3 linked regions of the Haloglycomyces albus DSM 45210 genome follow. The protein of the gene in region 1 interacts with the protein of each later gene in a pairwise test. Links are inferred from orthologs where the notes say so. Each region holds a gene or a part of one and is shown in the gene's direction. Other genes may lie near its edges. The genes, in order: rplA, HALAL_RS0112430 and thrS.

The links.
Region 2: the proteins of rplA (region 1) and HALAL_RS0112430 interact in binary tests that used the Escherichia coli proteins (3 or more experiments, as listed by UniProt). The link is inferred for Haloglycomyces albus DSM 45210 from one-to-one orthologs.
Region 3: the proteins of rplA (region 1) and thrS interact in binary tests that used the Escherichia coli proteins (3 or more experiments, as listed by UniProt). The link is inferred for Haloglycomyces albus DSM 45210 from one-to-one orthologs.

What each region holds. Positions count from the first base shown.
Region 1 is NZ_AZUQ01000001.1:2,035,047-2,045,445, forward strand. The notes cover bases 2,720-5,523. They hold rplA (50S ribosomal protein L1), read left to right. Parts: upstream 2,720-3,683; coding sequence 3,684-4,364; downstream 4,365-5,523. Other genes in these bases: nusG (transcription termination/antitermination protein NusG), read left to right, coding at 2,720-2,855; rplK (50S ribosomal protein L11), read left to right, coding at 3,128-3,556; rplJ (50S ribosomal protein L10), read left to right, coding at 4,766-5,302; rplL (50S ribosomal protein L7/L12), read left to right, coding at 5,327-5,523. Also shown: HALAL_RS0109530 (ABC transporter ATP-binding protein), read right to left, coding at 1-750; HALAL_RS0109535 (GbsR/MarR family transcriptional regulator), read left to right, coding at 812-1,294; preprotein translocase subunit SecE, read left to right, coding at 1,434-1,709; more of nusG, read left to right, coding at 2,127-2,719; more of rplL, read left to right, coding at 5,524-5,713. UniProt on the Escherichia coli protein: One of the primary rRNA binding proteins, it binds very close to the 3'-end of the 23S rRNA. Forms part of the L1 stalk. It is often not seen in high-resolution crystal structures, but can be seen in cryo_EM and 3D reconstruction models.
Region 2 is NZ_AZUQ01000001.1:2,679,305-2,689,816, forward strand. Bases 3,821-6,737 are described here. They hold HALAL_RS0112430 (cold-shock protein), read left to right. Parts: upstream 3,821-5,140; coding sequence 5,141-5,335; downstream 5,336-6,737. Other genes in these bases: HALAL_RS0112425 (sporulation protein), read left to right, coding at 3,821-4,343; HALAL_RS0112435 (molybdopterin-dependent oxidoreductase), read right to left, coding at 5,479-6,737. Also shown: HALAL_RS0112410 (ABC transporter ATP-binding protein), read right to left, coding at 1-622; HALAL_RS0112415 (ABC transporter ATP-binding protein), read right to left, coding at 619-2,316; HALAL_RS0112420 (hypothetical protein), read left to right, coding at 2,685-2,918; more of HALAL_RS0112425, read left to right, coding at 3,576-3,820; more of HALAL_RS0112435, read right to left, coding at 6,738-7,011; HALAL_RS0112440 (M14 family zinc carboxypeptidase), read left to right, coding at 7,322-8,980; HALAL_RS0112445 (hypothetical protein), read right to left, coding at 9,098-9,730; HALAL_RS17765 (Hsp70 family protein), read right to left, coding at 9,990-10,512.
Region 3 is NZ_AZUQ01000001.1:2,706,542-2,717,038, forward strand. The notes cover bases 1-2,902. They hold thrS (threonine--tRNA ligase), read left to right. Parts: upstream 1-391; coding sequence 392-2,413; downstream 2,414-2,902. Other genes in these bases: HALAL_RS0112515 (pyroglutamyl-peptidase I), read right to left, coding at 1-130; HALAL_RS0112525 (potassium/proton antiporter), read right to left, coding at 2,449-2,902. Also shown: more of HALAL_RS0112525, read right to left, coding at 2,903-3,960; HALAL_RS0112530 (HIT family protein), read left to right, coding at 4,058-4,585; pgsA (phosphatidylinositol phosphate synthase), read left to right, coding at 4,762-5,391; HALAL_RS0112540 (phosphatidylinositol mannoside acyltransferase), read left to right, coding at 5,381-6,247; HALAL_RS0112545 (glycosyltransferase), read left to right, coding at 6,256-7,377; HALAL_RS0112550 (hypothetical protein), read left to right, coding at 7,476-7,958; pyridoxal 5'-phosphate synthase lyase subunit PdxS, read left to right, coding at 8,104-9,015; HALAL_RS0112560 (hypothetical protein), read left to right, coding at 9,117-9,419; pyridoxal 5'-phosphate synthase glutaminase subunit PdxT, read left to right, coding at 9,416-10,219; HALAL_RS0112570 (YebC/PmpR family DNA-binding transcriptional regulator), read left to right, coding at 10,264-10,497. UniProt on the Escherichia coli protein: Catalyzes the attachment of threonine to tRNA(Thr) in a two-step reaction: L-threonine is first activated by ATP to form Thr-AMP and then transferred to the acceptor end of tRNA(Thr). The rate-limiting step is amino acid activation in the presence of tRNA.

The sequences.
Region 1 (10,399 bases):
GTCGGCATTGACCGTCAGGTCGTGCACCCCGTCGAGTTCGGCCAACCCGGCGGGCGTTTGTGTCACGGTGGCACGCAATTGGGTGCGGGTCAGGTGGCGCAGATCGTCGAGTGTTCCGGACTCTACGATGGAGCCCTGGCGAATGATGCTGACGTTGTCACAGAGTTGCTCTACTTCGCTCATGACGTGGCTGGACAACAGTACCGTGGTGCCCTCTTGAGCGGCTTCGCGAACCGTTTCGGCGAATACCGCGGCCATCAGGGGGTCGAGGCCACTGGTGGGTTCGTCCAGGAGGAGTAGATCGACGTTCGAACTGAAGGCGGCGATCAGGGCCACCTTCTGTCGGTTTCCTTTGGAATAGGACTTGGCCTTCTTGCGGGGATCGAGGTCGAAGCGGTCGATCAGTTCGTCGCGTCGGCGCGGTTGCAGTCCGCCGCGCAGACGTCCGAGTAGGTCGATGATCTCCCCGCCGCTCAGGCTGGGCCACAGGTTGACGTCTCCGGGGACGTACGCCAGGCGGCGGTGCAGCCGAGGGGCCTGTGACCAGGGGTCGGACCCGAACAGGGTGGCCTTGCCTCCGTCGGCTCGCAGCATTCCCAGGAGTACACGGATCGTGGTGGATTTTCCCGCTCCGTTAGGACCGAGAAAGCCGTGGGTCTGGCCCTCGGCGACGTGGAGGTTCAGATTGTCAAGGGCGGTGACGTGACCGAAGCGCTTGACAAGGTTTTCGGTTTCGATGACGCGTGTCATGAAATCAACGTATCATAGTTTTCATGAAATTGTGAAAAGTATGATGATTGTAGGAGGTTGAATGAAGGACGACAATGAGACCCTGCTGGACTTCGTGGAGCGCTTCGCGCAGCTACTCGCCGACGCCGGCCTACAGAAGATGACCGCTCGAGTCTTCGCCTATATCCTGGCCGACGACGCCACCAGCTACACCGCCGCTGAACTCGCTCACGGATTGAGCGTCAGCCGAGCCGCCATTTCAGGGGCGGTGCGTGAGCTCAACACCATGGGGCTGATCGCCAAGACCCGACGTAGTGACACCCGCTCCGACGTGTACAACATCGACAGCGGTGACGTCTGGGGCAGAATCATGTTCGCCCGCGTGCCCTTGGTGCGGCGCTACCGTGAAGTGGCGGAAGCCGGAGCGGCGGAATTGCCGGCGGGACCCGGTAGCGAACGCTTGCGCCAAACCGCTGAGTTCATGGCCTTCATGGAAACCGAGATGTCGGCCATGCAGCGAAAATGGGAACGTCACTTGGAGGAACAAGAACGACAAGGACGATGATCGCTCCCCCGGTCGGAAAGTCCTCCTCGCCCGCCGGTATCGTGGCCGCCAGGCAGTCAGGTATGCTAATGGCATACCCCCTGGCATTGTTCCGACCCCGCCAGGTTTGACCTAAAGAGCCCGCAACGGAGGACGCACAGTGGCTGACAACACCGCGAAAGCTGGAAAGAACGCCCCTCGGCCCAAAAAGGGCCCGGCTGCGGGTAACAGTGGTCCCTTGGCTCGGCTCGCGCTGTTCTTTCGTCAGGTCATCGAGCAGCTTCGCAAGGTCGTCTACCCCACTCGGAAGCAGCTGATCACCTACTCCATTGTGGTGCTGGTTTTCGTTCTGGTCATGATGGCCTACATCGGCGGTATCGACTGGGTGTTCAAGGACGCGATGCAGCGCGCTTTCGGAGCCAAGACCGACTCCTAAAACCCGCTACCGACGACCGTCTCACTCCACGTCAACGATCGGTTATTCTTACCACTGGGCATTGCGGTCGACTCCAGTACGGTTCTCGGTATGAGCGCTGGAGTTCGGAGTGTCTCAGGTTCGTCCGGCATCATTGCCTCGCCGGACGGTTGAATCGCGTTGATACGCCACATCGGTTATTCTGGAAACGCGCCCAAGACCGGGCCGATCGTCGCATTCGACGCCGGTTGAGGGGCAGTGGGTGGACATCACGACAAGCGACCGTGCCCGGCCGAGAGGCCGTGCGCACGATTGGTTGACCGACCCGCCTCCTCAGGCGTACGCGATGAAATCACGCTGTAAGAAACAAGGACCTGTATCCCAGGACATGGGGTTTATCGGTCCCTACTACACAACGAGTTGGAATGTGAGCGAGACGTGTCGGAGTTCGACGAAGCCTTGAAAAAAGACGCCGAAGAGGCAGCCGAAACCGCCGAGGCTGAAAAAGAGGCCCAGGAGGTCGAGGAGACCGAGGCCGAGACCGAAGAGCCCGAGGTGGACCCAGCCGATGCCCTCCGCGCCAAGTACCGCTTCGCGCCCGGTGAGTGGTATGTGTTGCATTCCTACGCGGGATTTGAGAACCGTGTCCGTTCCAACCTTGAAAGCCGGACTCAGACGTTCGACATGGAGGACTACATCTACGAGGTGAAGGTCCCCACTCACACCGAAGTCGAGATCAAAAACGGTAAACGCAACAAGGTCGAGGCCAAGGTCTTCCCGTCGTACGTCCTCGTACGGATGGAGATGACCCCGGAGTCGTACTCGGTGGTTCGGCAGACCCCCGGGGTAACCGGTTTCGTCGGCGTCGTGGACCGCACCGACCGTCCGAGCCCTCTGTCGTTGGAAGAAGTCATCAAATGGCTTCTGCCGCGCGAGGAAAAGGTCGAAGTGGAAGGCGAGGAAGCCGCCGAGGAAGAGGAGAAGAAGAAAGTCAAGATCGACTTCTCCGAAGGCGAATCCGTCACCGTCGTCGACGGCGCGTTCGCCTCCATGCCGGCCACGATCAGCGAAATCAACGCCGAAGCTCAAAAACTCAAGGTACTGGTTTCCATCTTCGGCCGTGAAACCCCGGTCGAGCTCAACTTCAACCAGGTCGCCAAGCTTTAACCCCGTCACGCACGGGCGGAGCACCGTAACGGCCTCGTGGCCACTCGCGAGTGTTACCGGTGGCATAACGCACTGGGAGGAGTCTCCCGGCCGCCTGACGACACGAGTAGGCTAGAGAGGTTGCGTATCGTCAATCGCTGACGACCTCCATCGTCAATCGATGGGGCGCGGCCACCGCATGGTCACACCGCAGTGGTGGCTGAGCAACGAATCCAATGAAAATCGAGATTCACAAGGAATCTCGCTACTACGCCCAGGAGAGTAGATACACGATGGCTCCCAGCAAAAAAGCCGTTGTGACGTTCAAGCTTGAACTTCAGGGTGGTCAAGCGACCCCGGCTCCGCCGGTCGGTCCTGCCCTGGGTCAGCACGGCGTCAACATCATGGAGTTCACCAAGGCCTACAACGCGGCCACGGAAGGTCAACGCGGTGAAATCATTCCCGCCGAGATCACCGTGTACGAGGACCGGTCCTTCACGTTCAACCTGAAGACCCCTCCGGCCGCCAAGCTTCTTATGAAGGCCGCGGGAACGAACAAGGGTTCCGGCGAGCCGCACCGTAACAAGGTGGGCAAGGTCAACATGGACCAGGTCAAGGAGATCGCCGAGAAGAAGATGCCCGACCTCAACGCCAACGACATGGACTCCGCCGCCAAGATCGTGGCCGGCACCGCACGTTCCATGGGGATCACGGTCGAGTAGTCAGCCTCGCGATCGGCGCCGGCGGACAGCGAAACCGCCGCCGGTAAACGCCATGATCGGCTTAAGACAATTTTCACACGTGGAAGGGGAGCGCTCGCCCCCACCACAACATCCAAAGGATGATTTCATGAAGCGCGGAAAGAAATACTCCGACCTCGCTAAGAAGGTCGAAAAAAATCAGCAGTACACGCCGGATGAGGCGATTCAGCTGGCCAAAGACACCAACCCGGCGAAATTCGACGCGACCGTCGAGGTCGCCCTGCGTCTCGGGGTGGATCCCCGTCAGGCCGATCAGCTGGTTCGCGGTACGGTCTCCCTTCCCAATGGAACGGGTAAGAACGTACGCGTCATCGCCTTCACCGAAGGGCAGTCCGCCGAGGCCGCCACTGAGGCCGGTGCCGACGAGGTCGGTTCGGACGAATTGGTCAAGCGGATTCAGGAGGGCTGGCTGGACTTCGACGCCGCCGTCGCCACTCCCGATCAGATGGCCAAAATCGGTCGTATCGCGCGCATCCTGGGGCCGCGCGGTCTGATGCCGAACCCGAAGACCGGCACCGTCACGCCCGACGTGGCCAAAGCGGTCAAAGAGATCAAGGCGGGAAAGATCACCTTCCGGGTGGACAAGCACGCCAACCTGCACTTCATCATCGGGAAGACCTCGTTCCCCAATGAACAGCTGCTGGAGAACTACCAGGCCGCGCTCGACGAAGTGCTGCGTTTGAAGCCTTCCAGCTCGAAGGGTGTCTACCTGAAGCGGGCAGCCGTCACCACGACGATGGGACCCGGAATTCAGATGACGACCAAGTAGCCACCGCTGTGGCGCCGGCGTCGTCGCCTCCCGGTCTTTAACGCCGGGGTGGTCGGACCTAAGTGTGATATGGCCCAGGACAGCTTGCCTGTCCTGGGCCGTTTTCGTTTCGGCTGGTATCATTAAACTGTTTTCCACAACCCAAAGACCGTCGGTCGCTCGGGTGCACACCCGTAAAGCTGTAAAGAGTCGATTGACTCGGCCAACGTAGGGCGACAGAAATTTAGCTTCCATTGTCACCATGATGATCTTTGAGGGACGGATTCCGTCCATTTCATCGCAGCTAGATTCATGACGCCCGCGAGGCGTCATTTTTTGTGTCGCCTCCTGAAATCCCTGAGGATTTTTGCCGGTTGAGGATTGCATTTGCCATCTCCAATAGGCCGAAGAAAGGAGGGAAAATGGCTGAGAGGGAATACCCCGCAGACAAGCAGGCCGCTATCGCCGAGCTGACCGAGGGCTTCAACAACGCCAATGCCGCAGTGCTCACCGAGTACCGCGGACTGTCCGTTGCCCAGCTCCAAGAGCTTCGGCGTTCCCTGGGCGAGGGTGCCAGCTACCGTGTAGCTAAAAACACCCTGGCCAAGCGCGCTGCCAATGCCGCTGGTGTGACCGATTTGGACGACCTGTTCGTCGGTCCGACCGCCATCACCTTCATCGAGGGTGACCCGGTAGAGGCTGCCAAGGGACTGCGCGAATTCGCCAAGTCCAATGAAGCCCTTGTCATCAAAGGCGGAGTCATGGACGGAGACGTCCTGACCGTCGATCAAATCACGAAGCTGGCCGATCTGGAAAGCCGCGAGGTTTTGCTGTCCAAGATGGCTGGCGCGCTCAAGGGTGGAATGCAGAAGGCCGCTGGTCTCTTTGCCGCTCCCGCTTCGCAAGTGGCCCGCCTCGGTGGCGCTCTTCGCGACAAAAAAGAAGCTGCCGGCGAGTAATCGCCGAACTGGAAAGGAAACATCATGGCTAAACTATCGACTGAAGAACTGCTTGAGCAATTCGAGGGCATGACCCTGCTGGAACTGTCCGAATTCGTCAAGGCCTTCGAAGACAAATTCGACGTCTCGGCCGCCGCTCCCGTGGCTGCCGTCGCTGCCGGTGCTCCCGCCGGCGGTGGCGAAGAAGCCGCTGCTGAGAAGACCGAGTTCGATGTTGTTCTCGAGTCCGCCGGCGACTCCAAGATCAAGGTCATCAAGGAAGTCCGTGGACTCACCGGCCTGGGCCTCAAAGAGGCCAAGGAACTGGTTGAGGGTGCGCCCAAGGCCGTTCTGGAAGCCGCCAACAAGGAAGACGCTGACAAGGCCAAGGAGGCCCTCGAGGGCGCCGGTGCCGAGGTTGCTCTGAAGTAATCTCTTACGAGCGTCATTTCGACACGAGCATGCTTCGGTTAATCTGAGGATGTTCGCATCGGAATGCGACTCCGGGGACTCTCCCGGTCCCAGTGTCTGAAGAGTGGAGGGGTGAGCGCCTAACGGCGTCTCATCCCTCCACTCTTATTTGTAGGAAGTTGTGGAGGCAACTGGGAAACCGAAGGCGACGGTCGGCTAAGTCGGGACGGTAACGGTGGCGGGAGAGCCCCACAAGCGCCGGTGTGGCCTTACATCGGGTGCGGGATCAAGCCTCCGCGCAAATGCGACGGTCTGCGGGCAAGGCACGTCGATTTCGTCCCGCGTGGGGTAGTGTCCAAAAGGGATAAATGCTGTGTGTATGGTGGTTTGTAGTGAGGCGCAAGTGGTCTCATGATTGTCGACCTGCGCCGCCCGAACACCGATGTGAGGGTGTCGATGAGCATTCGGGAATGCCTCTGACGAGCGCCGTGTCCCGAGTAAGGCGATACGGTGGTTGTCGCCGTCGGTCGGAATCCACGATTGACTTGACGTGCGCCGACCTCATGCGTCACACTAGGGCGCGAACCTGCTTGGTCACAATGCGGAAGCCAAAGTGGGGAGGTCGTGACGAACGATCATACCTTTGGGTTAAACTTCTGCTAAACGGATCGCGACCGTGGTTTTGCTGGCATGGTTGATGGTCTAAAGCGCAAATACATTCGCCCGCGGGCGAATGACACAACCGCCCCCTGCGGTTGACGAACGGCGGTCGGGATTCGACACGAATCGTGACGCATGGAAACCAACGAGCCGTACGAGAGGCTCTTGAAGGAGGAATATCGGCGTCAACGGCGATGCACGACACGTTACACGCCTCACTCGCGTCCGGATTTGACGCACTTGATATTCTCCTATACACTATTAATTTGCGCTGCCCTGTTCACGTCCGTAATGTGCTCAGGGACATAGACCAGAGCTTCCAGGTGGAGATCTCATCGACGAGACGACAACTGCGTCGGCGCGCTTTCGACGACCGTGGTGGTCGATGGTAATCAAAGACGTGGTTGTTCTCGGATCATGAGGTGTCTGACTGGAGGATTGAGAGATCAGCACCCAGTAGTCAGCAACCTAAAGTCGATGTTCGACATGACTTGTCTGTGACTTTTCGGATGCCGTTTTCGCTGGTTAGTCTCTGTGTCCAAGACGTAACTTGCAGTGCATCGGCCGTCATTCGCATCTGTCCTCGGAAGGACGTATCTTGGCAGCTTCCCGCACTGGCAAGACCAGCTCTAGGAGTAAGCACGCACCTCGCCGTACCTCGTTCGGCAGGATCGATGAAATCCTGGAAGTACCAGACCTTCTGGCGCTTCAGACACATTCGTTCGACTGGCTCGTCGGCAACGACTCCTATCGTTCGCGCTACGGGCAGGACGCCGCATGTGGCTTGGATGAGATCCTGAAGGAGATCAGCCCGATTGAAGACTTCTCGGGCGCGATGTCGCTTTCCTTCTCAAACCCCCGGTTTGACGAAGTGAAGGCTTCGATCGAGGAATGTCGCGAGAAGGACCTAACATACTGCGCGCCTCTATTCGTTACCGCAGAATTCATCAACAACACCACCGGCGAAATCAAGAGCCAAACGGTCTTTATGGGCGACTTCCCGATGATGACCCCGAAGGGGACGTTCATCATCAACGGGACCGAACGTGTCGTCGTCAGCCAGCTGGTGCGTTCACCCGGTGTCTACTTCGACAAGCACCCGGACAAGACCTCCGACCGTGAACTGACCAATGCCAAGGTCATTCCCGGGCGTGGCGCATGGCTCGAATTCGACATCGATAAACGCGAGACCGTTGGCGTTCGTGTTGACCGCAAACGCCGTCAGGCCGTCACGGTCCTGCTGAAGGCCCTCGGTTGGGATGCCGACCGGATTAGGGAGCGTTTCAGCTGGTCCGATCTGATGATGGCCACCTTGGAAAAGGACACGGTCAATTCGCAGGACGAGGCGCTGCTGGACATATACCGCAAACTACGCCCCGGCGAGCCTCCGACGAAGGACAACGCTCAGGCTCTGCTGGAGAACCTGTTCTTCAACGAAAAGCGCTACGACCTCGCCAAGGTCGGTCGTTACAAGGTCAACAAGAAATTCAATCTGGATACGCCGATTGAGAACGGCGTTCTCACCGAAGACGACCTGGCCTCCACGCTGGAGTACATGCTGCGCCTCCACGCCGGAGAAGAGAGCTACGACGCCGATGACATCGACCACTTCGGTAACCGTCGTCTGCGTACGGTCGGGGAATTGATCCAGAATCAGATCCGGGTCGGGTTCTCACGTATGGAACGAGTCGTGCGTGAACGCATGACCACCCAGGACGTCGAGGCCATCACCCCGCAGACGTTGATCAATATTCGCCCGGTCGTGGCCGCGATCAAGGAGTTCTTCGGAACCTCGCAGTTGTCGCAGTTCATGGACCAGGTCAACCCGATCGCCGGTATGACCCACCGGCGCCGTCTCTCGGCGCTGGGACCCGGTGGTCTGTCACGTGACCGCGCCGCGATGGACGTTCGCGACGTCCACCCGTCTCACTACGGACGTATGTGCCCGATTGAGACTCCGGAAGGCCCGAACATCGGTCTGATCGGCGCCATGTCGACCTTCGCGCGGGTGAATCCCTTCGGCTTCATCGAGACTCCCTATCGGAAGGTTGAGGAAGGTCGCGTCACCGACACGATCGACTACCTCACCGCCGATGAGGAAGACCGTTTCACCATTGCGCAGGCCAACGCGCAGACCAACGCCGACGGCACCTTCAAAGACGACCAGATTCTGGCTCGGGGTCGTGGTGGCGAAGCCGAACTGATGTCGCCCATGCAGTTGGACTACCAGGACGTATCGCCGCGCCAGATGACGTCGGTGGCCACGGCCCTGGTTCCCTTCCTGGAGCACGACGACGCCAACCGCGCCCTGATGGGTGCCAACATGCAGCGTCAGGCCGTGCCGCTGATCCAGCCCGAAGCGCCCATCGTCGGTACCGGTATGGAATACCGCGCCGCCGTGGACGCCGGTGACGTCGTGGTGGCGGAAGCCGACGGAGTCGTCGAAGAAGCCAGCGCGGACTACATCACGGTGGTTCAAGACGACGGAATGCGGCGTACGTACCTGCTGCACAAGTTCCGCCGCTCGAACGCCGGTTCCTGCATCAACCAGATCCCCGTCGTCACCGAGGGACAGCAGGTTGAGGCGGGGCAGCCGATCGCGGACGGACCGTCCACCGATAAAGGTGAGATGGCGCTGGGTAAGAACCTCTTGGTCGCCTTCACCTCGTGGGAAGGTCAAAACTTCGAAGACGCCATCGTGTTGTCGTCGCGGCTGGTGGAAGAGGACGTACTCACCTCGGTTCACATCGATGAACACGAGGTCGACGCCCGTGACACCAAGTTGGGACCGGAGGAGATCACCCGCGATATCCCCAACGTGAGCGAAGAAATGCTCTCCGACCTGGACGAACGCGGTATCATTCGCATCGGTGCCGAAGTCAACGACGGCGACATTCTCGTCGGTAAGGTCACGCCCAAGGGTGAGACCGAATTGACTCCGGAAGAGCGCCTGCTGCGCGCCATCTTCGGAGAGAAGGCCCGTGAGGTTCGGGACACGTCTCTGAAGGTTCCGCACGGTGAAACCGGTACCGTCATCGGGGTTCGGACCTTCAGCCGTGAAGACGGCGATGAACTCTCCCCAGGAGTCAACGACCTGGTGCGCGTCTACATCGCCCAGAAGCGCAAGATCGGCGTCGGTGACAAGCTGGCCGGTCGTCACGGTAACAAGGGTGTTATTTCCAAGGTGGTTCCCGCCGAGGACATGCCGTTCCTCGCCGACGGAACGCCGGTGGACATTCTGCTGAACCCCATGGGTGTGCCCGGTCGTATGAACATCGGGCAGGTTTTGGAAGTGCACCTGGGTTGGGCCGCGAAGGTCGGGTGGAAGCTCGACGGCTTCGACGAAGCCTGGCAGCAGGCGTTGCGCGACATCGGAGCGGACGAACATCCGGCCGGTACTCCGGTCGGCACTCCGGTGTTCGACGGGACCAACCCCGACGAAGTGCAGGGAATCCTCGCCAACACGCATCCGGACCGCAACGGGGACCGACTGGTCGCTCCCAGCGGTAAGGCGGAGCTGTTCGACGGTCGCACCGGCGAACCGTTCCCGGATCCGATCAGCGTGGGCTACATGTACATCTTGAAGCTCAACCACATGGTTGACGACAAGATCCACGCCCGTTCGACCGGACCGTACTCGATGATTACGCAGCAGCCCTTGGGTGGTAAGGCGCAGTTCGGTGGACAGCGCTTCGGTGAAATGGAGTGCTGGGCCATGCAGGCGTACGGCGCGGCCTATGCTCTGCAGGAACTGTTGACCATCAAGTCGGACGACGTGGTCGGTCGAGTCAAGGTCTACGAGGCCGTGGTCAAGGGCGAGAACGTACCGGAGCCGGGTATTCCCGAATCGTTCAAGGTGCTGCTGAAGGAACTGCAGTCACTGTGCTTGAACGTTGAGGTACTGTCGGCGGACGGTACCCCGATTCAGATGGCCGACAACGATGATGAGGTCTTCCGCGCGGCTGAGGAGCTGGGTATCGACCTGTCACACGACGAGCCGGCCACGGCTGAATACGATTCCGGTTCATCGGAATCCTCACAGGGCAG
Region 2 (10,512 bases), 650 kb from region 1 along the record:
ACTCCGAGGCCCGCTCGCGAATATACGCCGCCCGAGCACGTTTGAGATACCAGCGCGTCCCGGTTGCCATCGTCGGGACGGCGATAAGAACACACAGTGCCAACAGAGGTGAGAGCCATACGAGCGCAGTGAGGAACGCGGTCGCCTGCAAGGCGCATATGACGATGCGATGGAAACCTTCCTGATATACGTATACCGCGTTCGGAATGTCCGAAGTGGTGCGGGTAACCAGGTCACCGCTTCCGGCGCCTTCCGCCACAGACATGGGCACCGTCAGTGCCGAGTCTACAAAGTCCTCCCGAAGCCGAGCGGCGACGCGCTCGCCGAGGACGTTGCTCACCCATGAACCCCACCACGTGAACACGATGATGGCGGCAATCGCGGCAACGAGAACTGTTGCCTGCCTGTCAACGCCGGCCACATCGGTACCCGCGGCGATTTCATCGACGATCCGTCCCAGATAGAGCGGCGCGACCACACCGGCTCCGGTTGCTATGCCGTTGAGAAGCACGGTGAGGGCGACGAACCGTTTTTCATGTCGCAGTGCCCGCAGGAAGGCGGTTCGCGTTTGGCGGCGGCTCGCCACCGGCAGGGCCGCGGTATCGGTTTCGGCGTTGTTCATCGATTCTCCCGAGAGACCAAGTGTTGATAATCGTGTTGGCGTTGCGCCACCTCGTGATGGGTTCCGGAATCGATGATCTTTCCATCACGAAGGTAGGCAACGCGGTCGGCTCGTGACAGCCAGAGCGGGGAGGTGGACACGACCACGGTAGTAAGATCCCGTCGGAACTGATACACGCGTTCGGCGATCGCGGCTTCGGTGTGGGAGTCCACCGCCGAGGTCGGGTTGGGGAGAAGAAGTATCGGCACATCGGTGGCTACGGCACGGGCCAGGCGCAGGCGTTGCCGTTGCCCACCGGACAAGGTACGAATCTGGTTTCCCACCCTTGTGTCGATCCCGTCGCTCAGCGAGCTGATGATGTCGTCCGCGTGAGCGGTCCGCAGCGCGTGCCGTGTTGTAGAGGCCGAATGAGGGGAAACATTGTCGGCGATGGTCCCGGCGTACAGGTACGCATCGTGGTCGGCGAGAAGGACGGTACGGCGCAGGTCGGCACGATCCAATCGATTGACGGGAATCGATCCGATTGTGGCCTCAGTGGCTCTATATGAACAGAAGCGTTCGAATATGGCCACTGCTTCGTCGTCATTGGCGGTGACGACGACCGTCAGCCCCTTCATGGTCTGAAGTTCCGAATCGGGATCGTACAAGCGGTGGTCCGTAGGCAGTGGAAGTGGGGACCGCACACCGTCCGGTTCATGCAGACGTAGGAATTTGGACAGTTTCCCTGCGGCGACATGACCCTCTACCATGGAGCGCAGCATTCCCGAAGCCATGCTCACCGGCAGTAGCATTGCCGAAGCATAGGTAAAGGCCGCGATGACTTCTGCGGTGGAAATGACACCGCTGACGGCCTGACGAGCGGCGACCCAGACTACAGCCGCGATAAGAACGGCCACCGACCCTTCGATGAGCGCGCGAATGGACGCCTGTGGGCGAGCAATGCGCAGTCCGGTACGCAGGAGATCCTGCGACTGCTTCCGGTAGGAGGCCCGGAAGCGATCCTCGCCGCCGATGCCACGTAGAACGCGCAATCCGTTGACGATATCGGTCGCCGATGTAGAGAGGTCTCCAACGTGTTCCCGGTAAGTCGATTGACGTTGTTGCAATCGCGACACCAACGGGCCGTTGATCACTGCCACGATGATGGACCCGATCAGGATGGTGAGGCCGAGCGGGACGGAGATCTGCAGGAGCAATATCGACAGTGCGAGAACCGATAGGAACGTGCCGATGAAATGTCCCAGATAGCCGGCGGCGTCCCCCAGCGCCATCGCATCCTGTAGTCCGATACTGACGACGGCGCCTGCGTCGGACTTCTTGTGTAGTTCGTTCCCCAAGCGGGCGGCTTTGCGGTCGGTGAGGGTGATCGACCGAGTCACGATGTCAAGGTCGTAATGAACCCCGTAGCGTTCGGCTCCGACAATGCTCGCGGCGGAAATCAATCCTACGGCGACAAGTGCGAGCGACCACCAGACCAGAGCCGAGACATTCTGCGCGGTGAGTCCCCGCTCGATCGTCTGGTGTACGAAATAGGCGATAGCCGGGAAGGAGACCTGTCCGACGATTCCAAAGAAGCACGACGCGATGAGTAGGAACTTATTACGCGTGATCAGCCACCCCATCAGTCGCCACGGGGTTGGGCGAGTGGGTTCGGAGGTATTGGTCGCTGGAAGCGTAGAGCGGGACGGTGTCATCGCATTGTATTTTCATTCTTTTCCGTGCCGTCCGCAATTTGTTTTACGTGGGGCCTCCATCGGCGTTCCGAGGCGAACGGTGCGACGACCCGGTGAATGGCAGCGGCCGTGAGACGTGGCGGACCCTATTCCGCCCTCCCGTCGGTCGGATTGAGGATAGTCGATTAGGGTAAAACGGTGTAGGAAGAGGACGCGTCTCAATACCGTTTGAAATCGCAGAATATCGGCATTTCAGGCATGGATTTCCTCGGAGTGCGGGTCATCACTCAAACTCATGCATTTGCGCACTCAGGTCTTGACAATTGCTCTCGAATATTATTTGCTATGTTCACATTCCCCCAAAAAGATCGACCCAAAGGAATGAGAACGTGATTACTAAACTGAAACGAGCCGGCGGTGCCGTGGCAGTCACTCTGGGAGCTCTCTCAGCTGTGATGTTCGCCGCACCCGCTCAAGCAGGAGACACCGACTGGTCGTCTGAGACGGGAATCGTCCAGCCGGCCGGTGACACCGATTGGTCGTCAGGCGGCGTCGGTGCCACCGGAGACACCGACTGGTCGTCGGGTGGCACGGGAACCACTGGAGACACCGACTGGTCATAGACCCCGAACGCTGCACCCACCCACGGGTGCGCGACTGGATTAAATCCACTCCAGGGAGGTTAACCTAGGTCCTCCCGAGACTGACGCGCCATGGTTGAGGACATCCGTAGTAAAGCCACCCAGACCGGATGTCCTCGACGACACATCGCTTCCGCTGTTTCGTTGCGGTGGAGGCGTCTATTGCTGGAGGGGTTTCGAACGTTCCGTCGTCTCTGAGAGCGGCTGTCGTCCTATCGGTACCAGCGAGTCCGGGTCCTTGCTTGTGAGGGAGCATGCCTGCGCCATTATACGTACCGAGGCAAGTATCCAGGGTCGACGAATAAGCGTCCTCTTAGGAAAGAATTCCCCGGGCACGACACGGAATTGCGACTTCGGCCAGAGATGTATGCATAACGATGCTGTTGTATCGGTTCGGTCCCCGGAAAACAGGATGCCCTCCTTATTCTGTCCAATGTGACTTGTCAAGTGGTTGATTCCCTTCGGAACGTGGACCGACGGAGACAAGGTCGCTTGCTGAGTGGATCGTTTTTCTTGTGGTGCAACACCAATGCCCCACCGGTATGGCGTGTGCGGAAAGAGGAAGTGCTAATGCTAAGGAAGAAAACGAAAAATGATAACTTAACTGCGTTACAGTCAAATGTAGGAAGGATCGCCCCCGTGGTCTTCGATAAGTTTAAGCAAGCGTTCGGCGCCGGAGTCAGCATCGACACCGTCCTGTCCCCAGAAGGTGTCAAGCCCGGCGAAACGTTGAAAGGCGAGGTGCATTTCAGCGGCGGCGATGTCGAACAGAACGTCAATGGAATCAATCTTGCTTACACCGCCGTCGTCACCTCCGAAGACGACGGTAAGGAGAAATCGGACGAAGTGGATTTCTTCACCGCCGGTGTGACCGGACCGTTCGATATGGATGCCGGCAGTGAGCACACTGTGGAATTCGAAAGCCAAGTACCGTGGGAAGCTCCGATTTCCACGATTGCCGGTCGTCCGATGGCGGGTATGAAACTGGGAATCGCCACCGAGTTGGACCTGAAGTTTGCCCTGGATAAGGGAGACATGGATGAATTGAGCATCGATCCGCTTCCCATTCAAGAGGCCGTTATGGAAGCAATCGAGGAGCTTGGCTTCATCTATCAGGAGAGCGACCTGGAGCCGGGGACTATCGAAGGTTCTCATATGGCCTTCTACCAGGAGATCATCTTCTGGGCCAATGGTGACTACGCTGAGAAGTTCCGTAGGCTGGAATTGACCTTCGTGGCCGGGCGTGAGGAAACCGACGTCATACTCCAGATTGACAATTCCTCCGACCTGGTCAACCCCGATCACAACTCCTTTATCCGATTCACGCTTCCCACCGACGACACCGAAGGGGTCGCCGATGCGGTCGCGGAGAATCTGGAATCGCTCGTGCAACGCAAGAATCTGTAGAGTGTCCCGTTCCCCGAGAAATCGGGGCAGGCCGGGCCCACGGGATGACGGCAGAGACGTGACAGTGTTGTTGTTTCGGGCCGGCGACCTGCGCGTCGCGGACGTTCCACACTGAGGCGGCTCAGGTCGTCGCCCCTGTCTGGGAATCACGAGAACTGCTGGACTGGTCAGGTTGCGCACCTGGCCAGTAGGGGCAGGTTACGGTGTAACGATGCTTGTGTTGGAGGGAAGCCTGGTCCCTAGGATGAGGGTGGGTGGTGTCCAGTTCAAGTCCCCATTGATCGGAGATTTCAGCGGCGCCGACCTCCGGATTTGTCCGTGGGGTTAGCCGCTCACAACGGTGCGCGGTGGAATACTTGAGTCCGATGCAAGCCGGCCGCGCAATATCAGTAAACTGTATCCGGGCAACTGCGATAGCCAAGCAACCGCCTACGCCGCAGGGCTTGCGGTGTCAGCCTGTGGAGACCTCGCCGCCGGGCGGTCGACGAATCAGGAACCAATGGCCCCCGCGAGGGGACCATGCCAGCCTTCGGGTTGGAATCCCCCGGATTTATCCGTGGGGAGGAGGTCAATGCGCTGAGTGCTCGCTCACTAGAAACCCCCTTGTCAACAACCGCCACACACTGTAGTATTGAGCAGTCCGGTCATTGGTATTTAGCGTCCAAGGCTGTGGTGTCTCTATGGCTTATGGTGGCACAGATCGGTATGTGAGCTAACGCGATTATTCGATTAGTCGTGCGAAGGGTCCTCCCTTTGGCAGCCGTGAACATGAGGAACAAAAAGTAAAGGTTGCACAAATGGCGCAAGGGACCGTTAAATGGTTTAACTCTGACAAGGGCTATGGTTTCATCGCCCCGGACGAAGAAGGTAAAGACCTTTTCGTTCACTTCTCAGAGATTGAAAACGGCCGTTACCTTGATGAGAATCAGCAGGTCGAATTCGACGTGAAACAGGGCGATCGCGGTCCGCAGGCGGTCAACGTTCGCATCTAAGACGTCGAGACATACTGTTCTCGTATAGACGTTGAGGCTCGTTTAAAGATTATTCCCAGGCTTGGTCGTGGTTAATCCTTATTAATAAGGCATAGCGGCGAGGTGGCATGGAGATGGATGTTTGAACGGGTCTCAAATTGTATCTAGACGACGTCAACGGTGATCGAGTGATGGCCCGTCGCACCGTCGGGTATGACCGACGATTCGGTTGACGTCTGTATATTCCCGTCCCCATCGGTGGCTCGCACCGTGAGCGTATGTTTCCCTTTCGTGGCCTTTTTCCAGTCCCATTGCCACAATCGCCAGGTATCCGGTGACGGCACCGTGGCCAGTTCGGCCCGATTCCATTCCCCGTCGTCCACTTGAATTTCGACTTTCTCGATTCCACGCGACTGCGCCCAGGCGACTCCAGCCACCGTTACGTCCCCGGCGGAGGCCTTTTTTCGTGGAGTATCGATGCGTGAGCTGGTTTTAATCGGGCTAGGCAACGCCCAATCCCGCTTGATCCAGTAGGCGTCATACGCGTCAAACGTCGTCAGTTCCAATTCGGTGACCCACTTGGTTGCCGAAACATATCCGTACAGCCCGGGAACGACGATGCGAGCGGGCCATCCGTGTTGTAGTGGCAGAGGTTCACCGTTCATCCCGAGAGCGATCAGGGCGTCCCGACCGTCCATGATCAACGAGGTAGGAGATCCCGCCGTCCATCCGTCCTGGGAACGTGACACCAACTGGTCCGCACCACTGTGCACACCTGCCTCGTCCAGAACCTCCGATAGCGGTACGCCCAGCCACCGGGCGTTTCCGACCAGGTTCCCACCGATCTCATTGGATACGCAGCACAGCGTGATATCGCGTTCCACCAATCGCCGAGCGAGAAGGTCCTCAAAGGTCAACGTCAGCTCGTGGTCCACCATGCCGTGAACCCGAATGCGGAAGTCGTCGAGTTTGATCCGAGGCGGAGAAATCGCCGTATCAATCTGGTAGAACGAGGCGTTGTCCGTGTGGAAACGGGTGAGGTCGTCGACGGAGGGAAAGTCCGGGTTCGCTACTTGAGGGGCCGGTTCGGCCGGTTCAGGGAGGTCAACACCGGCACGCTCTTCCTCCACCGCCGTGGTCAGGCCATGATGGCGCGACCACCACCCGATGACGGTGGAACCGACCGCGATAGCGGAGGCCGTGAGCAGGAAACGGCGACGGTCGGTGCGAACGGCGTCCGGTTCCGTCGAGCGTTCGTTCTGGCGAACCAGGGCCCACAGAACCAGGAGAGTCGCGGCCCCGGCCGCCAACGTGGGCAGCCCGGCCATTCCAGTGGAGTTGGGACGGCTGTACGCCGCGATGCCGACCAGAACGGTCAAACCAATCAGTATCGTCAGTGCGATCCGTCGATGGCGTTTCCACAGCACGCCTAGGATCGCTCCGGTGACCAGGACGGTCGCAATAATGGACGATTGTAGAATCGTCTTATTGGCAGTGCCAAAGGTGTCGATCGCCCACCGTGTCAGGGAAGGTCCCGAGAGATCGATTACCGAATCCCCCATAGTGGTCAGAGGGCTTAGCGCGCCGTTGACGAGTGAGAACACCTCTCCGGCGGCAAAGCCCGCGAGTGTGGCGATGGCCCCGCTGAACAGACAAGCAACGGTGGTGTGACGGTGCCAGGCGGTTGAATCGCTCATGTATCCCAGTGTGGCAGATGGCGGAAGGCCGGGGACAGGGAGAAGAGACAGGGAAGCAGAGAGTGAAGCGCCGTCGCCCATGGACAGAAATTGACGCATGTCGGACAATTGCAATAGGCGTAGGTGGAATCAGTGTTCATCGTGCCGTCGGATGCCTACCAGGGGTAGGTGTCTCCGTGTTCGAGTGGCAATCCAACACTCTAGCCACGATCGCATTGAAGAACTATCAATCCATATATATAGTTATCTGATATAGAGGAGAGACCTCTATCGAAGTTTCTACGGAAACAACAGTTAAGGAGAGGTTCCAATGCGATCCGTTCGATCAGTTATCACGCTGATTGGAACCAGTATCCTGGTTACAACAGGGCTAGTAGCGGCAGGCTCGACCAGCCAAGCCGCCCCGCACGATGAGCCGGTCATCTGGGAGGTATCCGAGATATCTCCCGACGAAGTGCTCGATCTGTACGACAGCGGTTTCGACGTGGCTGAATACCACGACGGTACGGCCGATGTCATCGGCGATCATGAGGTCGCCGACGCCCTACGGGACCGAGGACTGGAACCGCAATTCCATGACACCGTCTATAAACCGGTCAACGACCGGGTATCCGCCCAAGGGACTTTCTATGGTGGATATAAGACCCCGGACCTGCATCTTCAGCACGTGGATGACGTCGCCGCCGCCAATCCGGACTTGGCCACGGTGCACGATATCGGGGACTCCTGGCTCAAAACCCAGGGCCGAGGCGGATACGACATCAAAGCCATCTGCCTGACCAATCTGCAACCGGGCGATTGTGAGCTCTCGCCGGACTCCGATAAACCCCGTTTCTCACTCGTATCGCAGATCCACGCTCGCGAGCTCGCCACCGGAGAAATCACGTGGCGTTGGCTTGATTACCTGGTGGACGGCTACGGTACGGATTCCGACATCACCGAGTTGCTGGATACCACCGAAGTCTGGGTGGTGCCAATGGCCAATCCCGACGGCGTGGACCTCGTCGCGGAAGGTGGTGACAATCCGGTTATGCACCGCAAGAACGCCAATGACAGTAACGGTTGCAGTGGTACGGGTGTCGGCGTTGATCTCAACCGCAATCACTCTTACGAATGGGGAGACGCTTCGTCCAGTCCCTGTGCCACGACGTACCGTGGGCCGTCACCGGCTTCGGAACCGGAGATTCAGGCTCTGGAGGGACTGTTCGAGAACATCCACCCCGATCAGCGTGGAAGCGGCGGTAACGATCCCGCTCCCGACGACGCACGGGATGTGATGATATCACTGCACTCCTATGGAAACTACCTCATCGTTCCGTGGGGCTACACCTCATCGCCGCCACCGAACGACGATCAGCTGCGGGAACTCGCTCACAGCATGGCTGACCACAATGGATACCAGGTTGGAAACGCGTGGGAGACGGTAGGGTACACCGCCAGCGGAACTACCGACGACTTCGCCTATGGAGAGCTCGGGGTAGCCGGGTACACCTTCGAAATCGGAGGTTCGTACGGTTCCTGCGGTGGTTTCTTCCCCTCCTATTCCTGCCTGGACAGTACTCTGTGGCCGGAAAACCGGGACGCGTTGATGGAAGCGGCTCTACAAGCCGACGCGCCTTATGGCGGCGGTGGGGGAGGAGACCCCGAGCCGCCTGAGGACTGCGACAACCATGACACCGTTGACAACGGCTCGTTGGCCTCCAACGGAAGTGCCGTACATCCGGACAGCGGTTGGTACTACTCGGGCGCTTCGGGGAGCCACCAGGCTTGCCTGTCCTCGGCGCAGGGGACCGACTTCGGTCTCGAACTGCAGAAATGGACCGGTTGGGGATGGACGTCCGTAGCGCAGGGATCTGGGTCGGCCACTGAAAAGTCGGTCGATCATCAGGACTCCAGCGGGTATTTCCGATGGATAGTGGCCGCCGACAGTGGAAGCGGTAGCTACACCTTGGGTTACAGCCGACCGTAGTGTGACCGAAGGAAACACCTTCGCGTCAACGACAAGGCTATGACGAAGAAAATGTGGGCTCGACGGACCATGAGGCTGCGTCGAGCCCACATTTTTCGTGCCGGGGAGGAACGATCCTTACTTCTCGGCTTCCACAACTCGGTCGGGAAGTGCATTGGCCAGGTCGTCGTTGACTCCACTGGGATGACGCAAATCTTCGAACCCGGGGTTGGGGTTGAGAATTCCCGGTTGAACATGGGTGGTGCGTGATACCCAATCTCCTACGTCCGGGGTGTCTTCAAAGAAGTCACACCACTGCTGTTCGTCGTTGGCGGTGTTCTTACTCGGGGCGTCGGCCCAGAGGCGAATCCAGGTCTGAGTGGTGGCCTCTTCGCTGTACTGCGGGAGCAGTATGCTGGGGCGAAGCAAGTGGAGGGCGAAATTTCCCATGGATGCGGCGATTTCGCGAGTGGTGGCCCCTTCGGCACGCATCATGGTGAAAGCGCCCGGCGCGTTGTAGATGGTCTCGAGAAGTGGGTCGGTCAACTCCACTTTATCGATCTTAATCGATCCAACTTGGGGAAGTTTTGTCGTGCCGAGGTCGTAAGCCATGCCGTCGAAACGAAAGTGCTTTTTAATTCCCTGGTAATGCGGTTCGCTGTACAGCGTGACAACGGGGGCTCGTACCAGGTGTTGGCGAAACGCTATAGCGCTGCCCAGCACGGCACCGGTGGCCAAGGCGGCGGTGAGAATCTTGGAGCTCTTGCGCACTGTCCAATCCTTACTGTTCGAAACCAAAGTCGTATTTCGATTATCGTAGTTCGTCGCCAGTGGTCGACCAACAGTGAGGTGTGATGATGCAGTGGTGTCCCGTCATTGGGCTATTCGCGTCAAGCGAAGGGATGATCGAGCGAGCTGACCGTGCGGTGGTAATGCGATGGCTTCATCGGAATTGTGGATAGCGTCGACCCCGGCTTGACGTATGGGTGGACGTCCAGCTGTGGGTATTGCCTGAGACGTCTGTGCGGTTTCAATAGCGACTTGGACCGTCTCGGAAACGATATACTTGAATTCCCTCTTCATGCAGGCACACCAGGTTGACGTCTGAAACATCGCAGCCCCAATGTGTGAAGTCCTCTGCGATCACCGTGCTGCTACCGTCCTGCACTCCCAACCCGATGATCGAACCGGCATTGTCCGAATCATCGGCATTGCTTCGATAGGGATATTTGATGGCGCTGGCATTGTCGATGGGTCTATAGGGTGTGCCGTCACTTCGCCCAATCTGTTCGAATTGTTCATCCAAGACGACCGTGTAGCCATCGGAATTCATGTCTTGGCTAAGCAGAACGCGATTACCGACAGCTGTTATTTGGAAAATCATTTGAAACTCGTCATCGGAGCTGTAGACCCATTCTTCCGCCTCGAAGTCATAGACCCGGAAGGATTCACCGACTGACGAATCGTCGTTTCTGCTTTCCAGGACACAGACACGGGTCTTACCACATACCACCAATCCCAACATGCCTTGAACGCCAGGATCGTCAATCTGA
Region 3 (10,497 bases), 670 kb from region 1 along the record:
TCACCGGTAGACGTCGTAGAACGACGGAGGAGTCGATCTCGGCGGCGTTGCGAACGGCGTCCCAGGAGGAATTCGTGGCGTCGTCGCCGAACGGTTCGAAGCCGGTCAGCAGAATGCGATGTTCAGCCATGTCCCAAGTGTAGAGGCCGGGCCGCGAGGAGGCGAGGCGTGATCCCCGGGGCGTGCTGCTGCTCCGTTTCGATGCCGAAGCGCGGAGTGGTCCGACTCCCATCACGACGCGAAATATCGACTTCATCCCTCGATGCGTCACGGTTTAAGATGGAGAGGGCCCTAATGACGAGGTACGAGACGACATCGCTCGTCCGGTACGAACTCGATCTGCGGCCTAAGTGCACACCAATGTCTACACGAAGAAAAACGAGGGAGAACTGTGGCATCCGCACACGCCGACGTCGGCTCGAACGTCTATGAACCACTCTGGGTCAAGGCCGGCACTACCTGCACCGACGCCGTGACGGACGCGGGGCTCCCTACGCGCGGAAACGACGCCATCGTGGTAGTGCGCGACTCGGACGGCCAGCTGCGCGACCTCGATTGGGCCCCCGAATCCGAGGTGAAGGTGGAGCCGGTCGCGCTGAACAGTCCCGACGGACTGAATGTGATGCGCCACTCCGCCGCACACGTTCTCGCGCAAGCGGTCCAAGAGTTGCATGAGGCAAAGCTGGGTATCGGTCCGCCGGTCACCAACGGTTTCTACTACGACTTCGATGTCGCCGAACCGTTCACCCCCGATGATTTGAAGCAGATCGAGAAGCGGATGCTGCAGATCATCAAGCAGGGTCAGACCTTCCGGCGGCGGCGTTTCGACTCGCAAGAGGAAGCGCGCACGGAACTGGCCAACGAACCTTTCAAACTGGAGTTGATCGAGTCCAAAGGCTCCGATATCGACGCCGAGGAGGTCATGGAGGTGGGAGACGGGGAGCTGACCTCGTACGACAACCTCGACCCCAAATCCGGTGACGTCGTCTGGTCGGACCTGTGCCGGGGCCCGCACCTGCCGACCACCAAACTGATCGGGGCGGTCAAACTGATGCGGGTTGCCGCCGCGTATTGGATGGGTTCGGAGAAGAATCCGCAGTTGCAGCGCATCTACGGGACCGCCTGGCCGTCCAAGGCCGAGCAGAAGGAATACCTCAATCGTTTGGCGGAGGCGGAGAAGCGCGACCACCGCAAGCTGGGGGCGCAGTTGGACCTGTTTTCCTTCCCCGAAGAAGTCGGGTCGGGGCTACCGGTGTTCCACCCCAAAGGCGGTCTGGTGCGCAACATCATGGAGGACTATTCACGTCAAAAGCATATCGACGGGGGCTACTCCTTCGTCAATAGCCCGCACGTGACGAAGGAAAACCTGTTCCAAACCTCCGGCCACCTCGATTGGTATCGCGACGGGATGTTCCCGGCGATGGAAATGGAAGGGGCCGACTACTACCTCAAGCCGATGAACTGCCCGTTCCACTGTTTGATCTTCCGCAGTCGGGGGCGTTCGTACCGGGAACTGCCACTGCGCATGTTCGAATTCGGATCGGTCTACCGGTACGAGAAGTCCGGGGTGATCCACGGTCTGACCCGCGTGCGCGGTATGACGCAGGACGACGCGCACATTTACACCACCAAGGACAAACTGGCCGAGGAACTGACCGGCACGTTGAAATTCGTTCTGGAACTGCTCCAGGATTACGGGCTGGACGATTTCTACCTCGAGCTGTCGACCAAGAACCCGGAGAAGTACGTCGGAGACGACGCCATCTGGGAGGAGGCGACCCAGATCCTGGCCGACGTGGCGGCCGCTTCGGGCCTGGAACTGGTCGACGACCCGGGCGGTGCCGCCTTCTATGGACCGAAGATCTCGGTGCAGGCCAAGGACGCGATCGGTCGGACCTGGCAAATGTCGACCATGCAGTTGGACTTCAACACTCCGGAGCGATTCGATCTGCAGTACATTGCCCCGGACGGTAGCCGGCAGCGTCCCATCATGATTCACCGCGCTCTGTTCGGTTCGATCGAACGGTTCTTCGGGGTTCTGCTGGAGCACTATGCGGGTGCCTTCCCCGCCTGGTTGGCACCGGTTCAGGTGCAGGGTATTCCGGTACGCGAGGAGAACTCCGACTACCTGTGGGACTTCGTCGATCAGCTACGCGCCTCGGGAATCCGAGCCGAAGTCGACGTATCCGACGATCGTATGCAGAAGAAGGTACGTAACGCCCAGCTGCAGAAGATCCCGTTCATGGTCATTGCGGGTGACGACGATCAGAACGCCGGAACCGTGTCCTTCCGTTATCGCGACGGTTCGACGTGGAACGGTGTTCCCATCGCTCAGGCGGTCGAACACGTCGTGGAGGTCGTCGAGACGCGAGTCAACCACGGCCCCAGCAACGCCGAGGCCGCTGCGGAGTAACGTCGATGGAGCGGCGCCGCTGATCCGCGTGTGAATCAGCGGCGCCGCTCGTCATCGGACCGATCGACGTGCCATCCGGTGAGGCGACCCTCTCGCGAGAGCGCCTCGAGGCGTTCCTCTGTAGCGATACGGCAATGGCTCGGCGTGACCACCAACATTTCATCGCCGATCATGAGGCGATCGTCGTCGCCGGGGACGGTCATGATCCCGTTCCGCACGATTCCGGCGACCGAGGTATTGGTGGGCAGTCGCAATTCGAACAGCCACAGCCCCGACAGGCGTGAACCTTCCGGAATGGACACGCTCAGAACCTCACCGTCGATCGTTTCCAACGGTGCCGCCTCCATCTCGAGGTCCTTGACGGGGCTTTTGCCGCGCAGTGGGAGGCGCTTGGCCACCCACGGCAATGTCGGGCCTTGCGCCAACGTGAAAATGATGACCAGGACAAAGACGATGTCCCAGAGGTAACCGGCCCCGGTCAACATGCTGGCGGTGGGGATGGTAGCCAGCACAATGGGAACCGCTCCTCGAAGACCGGCCCAGGAGATCATGATCTGTTCGCTGAAGCGAAACCGGAACGGGGACAGGCATACCGCCACCGCAATAGGACGTGCCACCAGGGTGAGGATCAATCCCACCGCCACCGCGGGCAATACCACGGCGGGGAGACTGGACGGACTGGCCAAAAGGCCCAGCATCATAAAGAGTCCGACTTGGGCGATCCAACCGAGTCCGACGGCAAACGACATGGTGGCGGCGCGGTGGGGGAGAGAGGAATTTCCCAGCACCAGCGCTGCAATATAGGCGGCCAAAATACCCGAGGCGCCCAAGGTTCCCGCCAGAGCGAAGGACGCCAAGGCGATGGAGAACACCGTCAACGGGTACAGTCCGACGACCGGCAAGGCCAGGTGCCGCACCACCGCCGCGCCGACAAATCCCACCGCCAGTCCGATACCGGTACCGCCGGACAGTTGCCACAGAATCTGACCGACGACCTCCCACACCCCGGTCGACTCGGAGGTGGCGTTCAACGCCAAGGTGGTCACCAGAATGAACGCGGGAGCGTCATTGAGTCCGGATTCCGCTTCCAAGGTTCCACTGACTCTTTTGGGAAGGCTGACCCCGCGTAGGACGGAAAAGACCGCGGCGGCGTCGGTGGAGGAGACGATGGCGCCGAGCAGAAACGCGATCTGCCAATTGAAGTCCAGAATATAATGGGCCGCCACGGCGGTGACGCAGACGCTCACACCCACTCCCACCGTCGCCAACACCCCCGCCGGTTGGAGCTGGCGCGAAATGGTGGAGAAACGGGTGGAGAGGCCACCGTCGATGAGAATAATGGCCAACGCCAACGTCCCCAGGGTCTGCGCCAGGGCCATGTCGTCGAATTCGATTCCCAGCCCGTTTTCACCCAGCGCGACCCCGACGCCGAGAAAGACCAGTAGAGCCGGGAGACCGAGCCGGTGCGTCGCCCGCACGACCGCTACGGCGGCCAAAGTCGACACACAGGCGATGAGGAGAACGACGTAGAGCATGGGAAGTGACACAGCGCCAGTCTATAGGCACAAACTAACGGGTGTGGCGCTCTTAGCGACGACATCACACACGTGGGAACCACGCGTCGATTCCAGTAGGATCGGAACCATGACTGATGAGAACGACGACTGTTTTGACCGCCTGTGGACTCCACATCGCATGGCCTACATCAAAGGGGAAGGCAAACCCAGTGGCCCGAGGGCACAAGACGGTTGCCCCTTCTGCGACATCTCCGCCGTCGACGATCGTTCGGGCCTGGTGGTGACCCGAGGCAAGGCAATGTACGTCATTCTCAATAAGTACCCGTACAATTCCGGGCACCTCATGGTGATTCCGTTTCGGCACGTGGCCGACTACACCGACCTCGACAGTGAAGAGGTGACGGAAATGGGAGAACTGACCCAGCAGGCGATGCGTACCGTGCGGGAGGTACTGGGGCCCCACGGATTCAATCTCGGCATCAACCAAGGTCAGATTGCCGGGGCCGGAATAGCCGCGCATCTGCATCAGCACATCGTGCCGCGCTGGGGCGGTGATTCGAACTTCATGCCCGTCATCGCGCGCACCAAGACCATTCCCGAAATGCTGGACGACACCCGCGAGCGCTTGGCCGCCGCCTGGAAAACCGTCGGCTGAACGCGAGTCGCTCCGAAACCCGACCTCCTCCCGAGCCGTCGTCGACCGCCCGGGGTGACCGATACGGCGACGGATACCCTATAAGTGCTTGTGACAACCGGTCGGGGCGCTAGAGTACACATGTCTCCACACCACTGTGTGGACACTTCTTTTCAGTCGGATGTTGTGGGATTATCATGGCGAAATTTCTGAGGACCTCGGGTCGAGCCCGCTTGCGTCGTAGCTTGGAGGCGGTCGCCCGGCCGTTGGCACGCATCGGATTGACCGCCAATATCGTGACCATGCTCGGCACGGCCGTCATCGTCGCCGCCGCGGTCGTACTCATCCCACAAGGGCGTATCCTGACCGCTTTGATCGTGATCACCTTGGCCGCCTTCACCGATCTGATCGACGGGGCCATGGCCCGTGTCAGCGGTGGTGGATCTCGCTTTGGGGCCCTGCTGGATTCGACCTGCGACCGAATCGCCGACGGAGCGCTGTTCGCGGCGCTCGCCTTCTACCTTTTCGCCGAAGGTCGAACCGTGGCCGGCGCTTTTGCATTGTGGACCTTGGTGGCCTCCGAAGTGATCTCCTACGTCAAGGCGCGTGCCGAAAGTCTGGGAGTGCGAGGTTCCGTCGGACTTATGGAACGTCCGGAACGCTTGATACTCATCGGTGTGGTCGCCATCGTCGAACTTCTCGGGGTGCCCTACGCCTGGGAGGCCGGTTTCGCGCTACTGGCGGTGCTGTCCAGCGTTACGGTCGTACAACGGCTACTTTATTCGAAACGGTTCCTGAACTCCGAGGATCGAGTGGATGCACGATAAACTTCACGAATGGGCCTATCTGACCGCCTGGCGCGGAATCCGGCTTCTCCCCGACAACGTTGCCGACCGACTGTTCCGCTATGGAGCCGATCGTTCGTTCCGACGCGGCGGTCCCCGCGTCGATCAACTACGACGCAACCTCGAACGCGTTACCGGAACCGATGTGGACGACGCCATGCTGCGCACCGCACTACGTTCGTACGCGCGGTACTGGAAGGAAGCGTTTCGGCTCCCTTCGATGAGCGACCGCGCGTTCGCCGCCGCCTTTGAAATGAACGGCTTCGAACCGGTCGCCGAACGCGCTCGTCAAGGGATGGGAAGCATCGTCGCCTTGCCGCACACCGGGAATTGGGACCTGGCCGGAGCATGGGTGGCCAAGCAGGGCCACGGCATCACCGCCGTTGTCGAACGGCTGAAACCCGAAGGCGTCTACCGACGTTTCGTGGAATTCCGTGAATCACTCGGAATGCACGTCATCCCCACCGACGGATCCGACACGGCCCCTTTGGCGCTCTTGGGCAATCGATTGCAAGCAGGGGACGTGGTGGCACTCGTGGCCGACCGCGACCTCAGCGACAGTGGCATCGACGTCGACTTCTTCAATGCCACCGCCTCGTTTCCCGCAGGACCCGCCTACCTCGCCGTTCGCCACCAGGTCCCGCTCTACACCGCCTCCATCCACTATGAGGACGACCGCGCCGTCTGCCATATCTCCGGTCCGGTTGATACCGGCCAAGGGCGTCTACGCGAACGTATGAACCATACGACCCAACAGATGGCCGACATGTTTCAAAAGAGTATCGCGGATCATCCCACCGATTGGCACATGATGCAACGTTTCTGGACCGACCAATGACGGAATCAATGCGCGTGGGGATCGTCAGTCCCTACTCCTTCGACGTCGCGGGAGGAGTACAGTTCCATATTCGCGACTTGGCGGAGACCCTGATGGCGAGGGGACATGAGGTGTCAGTGCTCGCCCCCGGTGACGCGAACGCCGACCTACCGTCGTACGTGGTGGGTGCCGGACGTTCGGTGGCGGTGCGCTACAACGGCTCGATCGCCCGACTCGCTTTCGGCCCCCGCTCGGCCGCGCGCGTGCGGCGCTGGCTCAACAAGGGACGCTTCGACGTCATACACGTCCATGAACCCTTGAGCCCCTCGTTGTCGTGTTTGGCCGTACTCGCCTCCGGCGATACTCCCGTCGTCGCCACCTTCCACACCGCTCTCACGCGTTCGCGGGTTCTGGCCGCAGGGAAGTATCTCGCCCAGTTGGTTTTGGAAAGGGTGTCGGCGCGCATCGCGGTGAGCCCCTTGGCGCGCAAGGTCCAGGTGGAGCATCTGGGAGGTGGGGCGACCGAAATCCCCAACGGCGTCGACGTGGGCTATTTCCGTGAGGCGGAACCTTTGGCGGAAGCGGGGCCGGGACCGACCATCGGTTTCGTGGGTCGCTTCGAGGAGCCCCGCAAGGGGTTTCCTTTGTTGGCGGAGGCGTTCAATACCGTCGTCACCGAGGTTCCTACCGCGCGTTTGCTGGTGGTGGGCCCCGGAGAGGCGGAGGCGGTTCGCCGGTACCTCAACCCTCAGGCCGCGGAACAGGTGACGTTCATGGGAGCGGTGGACAACGATACCAAGGCGGCCATGCTGTCGGCTCTGGACGTTTATGTGGCTCCGAATACGGGTGGGGAGTCGTTCGGCATGATTCTCACCGAGGCGATGAGTGCGGGCGCGACCGTGTTGGCCAGCGACATTCCCGCGTTTTCGTCGGTACTGGACGGGGGCCGTGCCGGGCGGCTGTTTCGCTCCGAAGACGTCGTCGATTTGGCGAGCAACCTGGTTGATCTGCTCAAGGCCCCGGATATTCGGCTGCGATATCGCACCGAAGCCGATGCCTGGGTGCAACGTTACGACTGGTCGACCGTGGCGGCACGAGTGTCGGAGGTGTATCGCGCCGCCATTGAGGCGCAGGCCGTGCCGCAGAGCTGACCGCTGGATTTCCTAGATCGACGACAAGACGGTGACGGGCGTCGAATTCGTCCGGACTGATGTCGACTGGTCTTACTTGTCCGTTTAACGTGGGAGTAATGTGGTGGCTGATTGTTGTGGTCGTCGTGGCGGCCGGCCTGGGGGCGTACCTGACCTGGACCGCTGGGCGGGTGGAGAGGCTGCATCAGCGTGCCCGCAGTGCGGAGTCGGCCCTGTTGGGAGCTCTGGACGATCGAGCCGAACTGATTTTGACCTTCATCGGCAGCCCAGACTATGAGAAGCCCTCAGCCCTGGCGCTTTCGGTGGTCGCCGTTCCAGTGGCCACTCCCCAGCAACGGGAGATGCGTGAGTACGCCGAAAACGATCTGACGCGCGCCTTGCGCGATCTCACTGAGGACGCTCCCGGCCATGCCGAAGTGTCCGAGTCGAACCGCAGAGTCTCCTACGCCCGACAGATTCACAGCGATGTGGTCCGTGACGCCTTGGCCGCCCGCGATCTGCCAACGGTGAGATGGCTGGGACTGCTGCGGCGCTTGGAGCGACCCGCCTACTGGGACATCGAAGACCCCAGTCGTTCGTGATTCCTCGGAGGAAACTCGGCCGGGCGGGGAATTGTATGGTGACGGTCACGGAAGTCGGCTCCTACACGTCGAGTGTGAACTGGAACGCGGAGTAAAATGAGAAGAGTCCTATCGTTGACAACCTGCGACAGATGGAGCCACGAGCGTGTCTGAGAACAACTCCGCGAACAGCCAATCGAATGTCGGCACCGCCCGCGTAAAGCGCGGTATGGCCGACATGTTGAAAGGCGGCGTCATTATGGACGTCGTCACTCCCGAACAAGCCAAGATCGCAGAGGACGCCGGTGCGGTCGCGGTCATGGCTCTGGAACGCGTTCCGGCCGACATCCGTGCCGAAGGCGGCGTGACCCGCATGAGCGATCCCGACATGATCGAAGGGATCATCGACGCCGTTTCGATTCCGGTGATGGCCAAGGCGCGTATCGGGCACTTTGTCGAGTCGCAGGTTCTGGAATCGGTCGGGGTCGACTACGTCGACGAGTCCGAGGTCTTGACGCCCGCCGACGAGGCCAACCACATCGACAAGTGGAATTTCACCGTGCCTTTCGTCTGCGGTGCCACTAACCTTTCCGAGGCGTTGCGGCGTATCTCCGAAGGTGCCGCCATGATTCGCTCGAAAGGTGAGGCGGGTACGGGCAACGTCGTCGAGGCGACGCGCCACATGCGCCAGATTCGTGCCGATATCGGCCGCTTGACCACCTTGGATGAAGCGGAGCTCTTCGCCGCGGCGAAGGAGCTGCGCGCTCCTTACGAGTTGGTGGCCGAAATCGCCCGTACCGGAACGCTACCGGTCGTCCTGTTCACCGCCGGAGGCATTGCCACGCCCGCCGACGCGGCGATGATGATGCAGCTCGGTGCTCAGGGTGTGTTCGTAGGCTCGGGTATCTTCAAGTCGGGCGACCCCGCCAAACGAGCGGAAGCCATCGTCAAGGCCACCACCTTCTACGACGACCCCAAGGTGATTGCGGACGTGTCACGCGGACTGGGTGACGCGATGGTGGGAATCAACGTTGACGACCTTTCCGAAGAGGAAAAACTCGCCAAGCGCGGTTGGTAGACCGCCGTTCTCCGGCCGCTCGGACCCCAGTGGGGGAGGAGAGGCCGGAGGCATCTGACGCGATCGGCGCGCTGGAACCGGAAACGCTTTAAGCTGGTCTTATGAACTTCGACCAGCTGGATCAGCTTAGTACGGAAGAACTGCAGTCGCGCGCTTTCGCCCTGGCGCGATCCAAGGGCGATTGGCGATTCTTCCTCGACATCATGCGTCATACGTCGTCGGCGGCCGAAACCGAGGACCTGAACAGTGATCTCGCGGAGGTGGGCAGCATCGTCGACGACTTGGTCGGCATGTGGCGGGAGGCGACGCGAGGCGAATGGGGATCGGTGGAGCCGATGGCCCGGGCCGATTTCATCGATTACCTGATGCGGAACGCGAAGGACGCACCGTCTTCCGGTGAATGAGCTTTGCGGCGCTCGTGTGGAGTTCGGTGCGGGTTCCGATCGGCGTGAGGCATTTCGCTCCCCGGTTGAGGACAGGTCGTTTCAGCCTGTCACGCCGTATTCTGGAAGAGTACCTGAATTCTCTACGCCCGGAGGTAGCCGTGACACCAACCGTCGGGGTTCTCGCCTTGCAAGGCGATGTGGCCGACCACATCGCGATGATGGAAGCGACCGGTGCCCGTGCGGTGGCGGTTCGTCGTCAAGCGGAGATCGAATCCGTGGACGGACTCATCATCCCCGGGGGAGAGTCCACGACCATGAGCCGTCTTCTGCAGGTGTTCGATCTGTTCGATCCCCTGGACGTGCTGTTGAAGGACGGTCTTCCGGTATACGGCTCCTGCGCGGGAATGATCATGCTGGCGTCGGAGGTATGGGACGGACGGCCGGACCAGAGATCGTTCAGTGCTATCCCTATGACGGTGCGCCGTAACGCTTTCGGGCGACAGGTGGACTCCTTTGAAGCTCCGATATCCTTCGCACGCATGGCGGGCGGTCCTTATCCGGGGGTGTTCATTCGCGCCCCGTGGGTGGAATCCGTTTCCGGCGATACCGAGGTCTTGGGAACAGTCACGCCGGGCCAGGGGACGTCGCAGGCGCACACGGGTGCTAGCGTTGACGCAGCTTCCCAGCGAAGTGAAGGCGACCGAATCGTCGCCGTGCGCTCGGGCTCGTGTCTCGCGACGTCATTTCACCCGGAGATGACCCAGGATAATCGGGTCCACGAGTACTTTCTCAGTCTGGTGCGTGCTGCCCGGACTTGAACTGAACGCCGGTATCACACTATGCAACGAGGGGAACTACCTGGATGAGTGGCCACTCTAAGTGGGCGACGACCAAGCACAAAAAAGCCGCCATTGACGCTAAGCGCGGTAAGTTGTTCGCCAAACTGATCAAGAACATTGAAGTCGCGGCGCGTACCGGTGGCCCCGACCCCGAAGGTAACCCCACCCTCTACGACGCGATCCAGAAAGCCAAGAAGAGCTCGGTTCCCAGTGACAACATCGACCGGGCCGTCAAGCGTGGCGGTGGTCTCGACGGT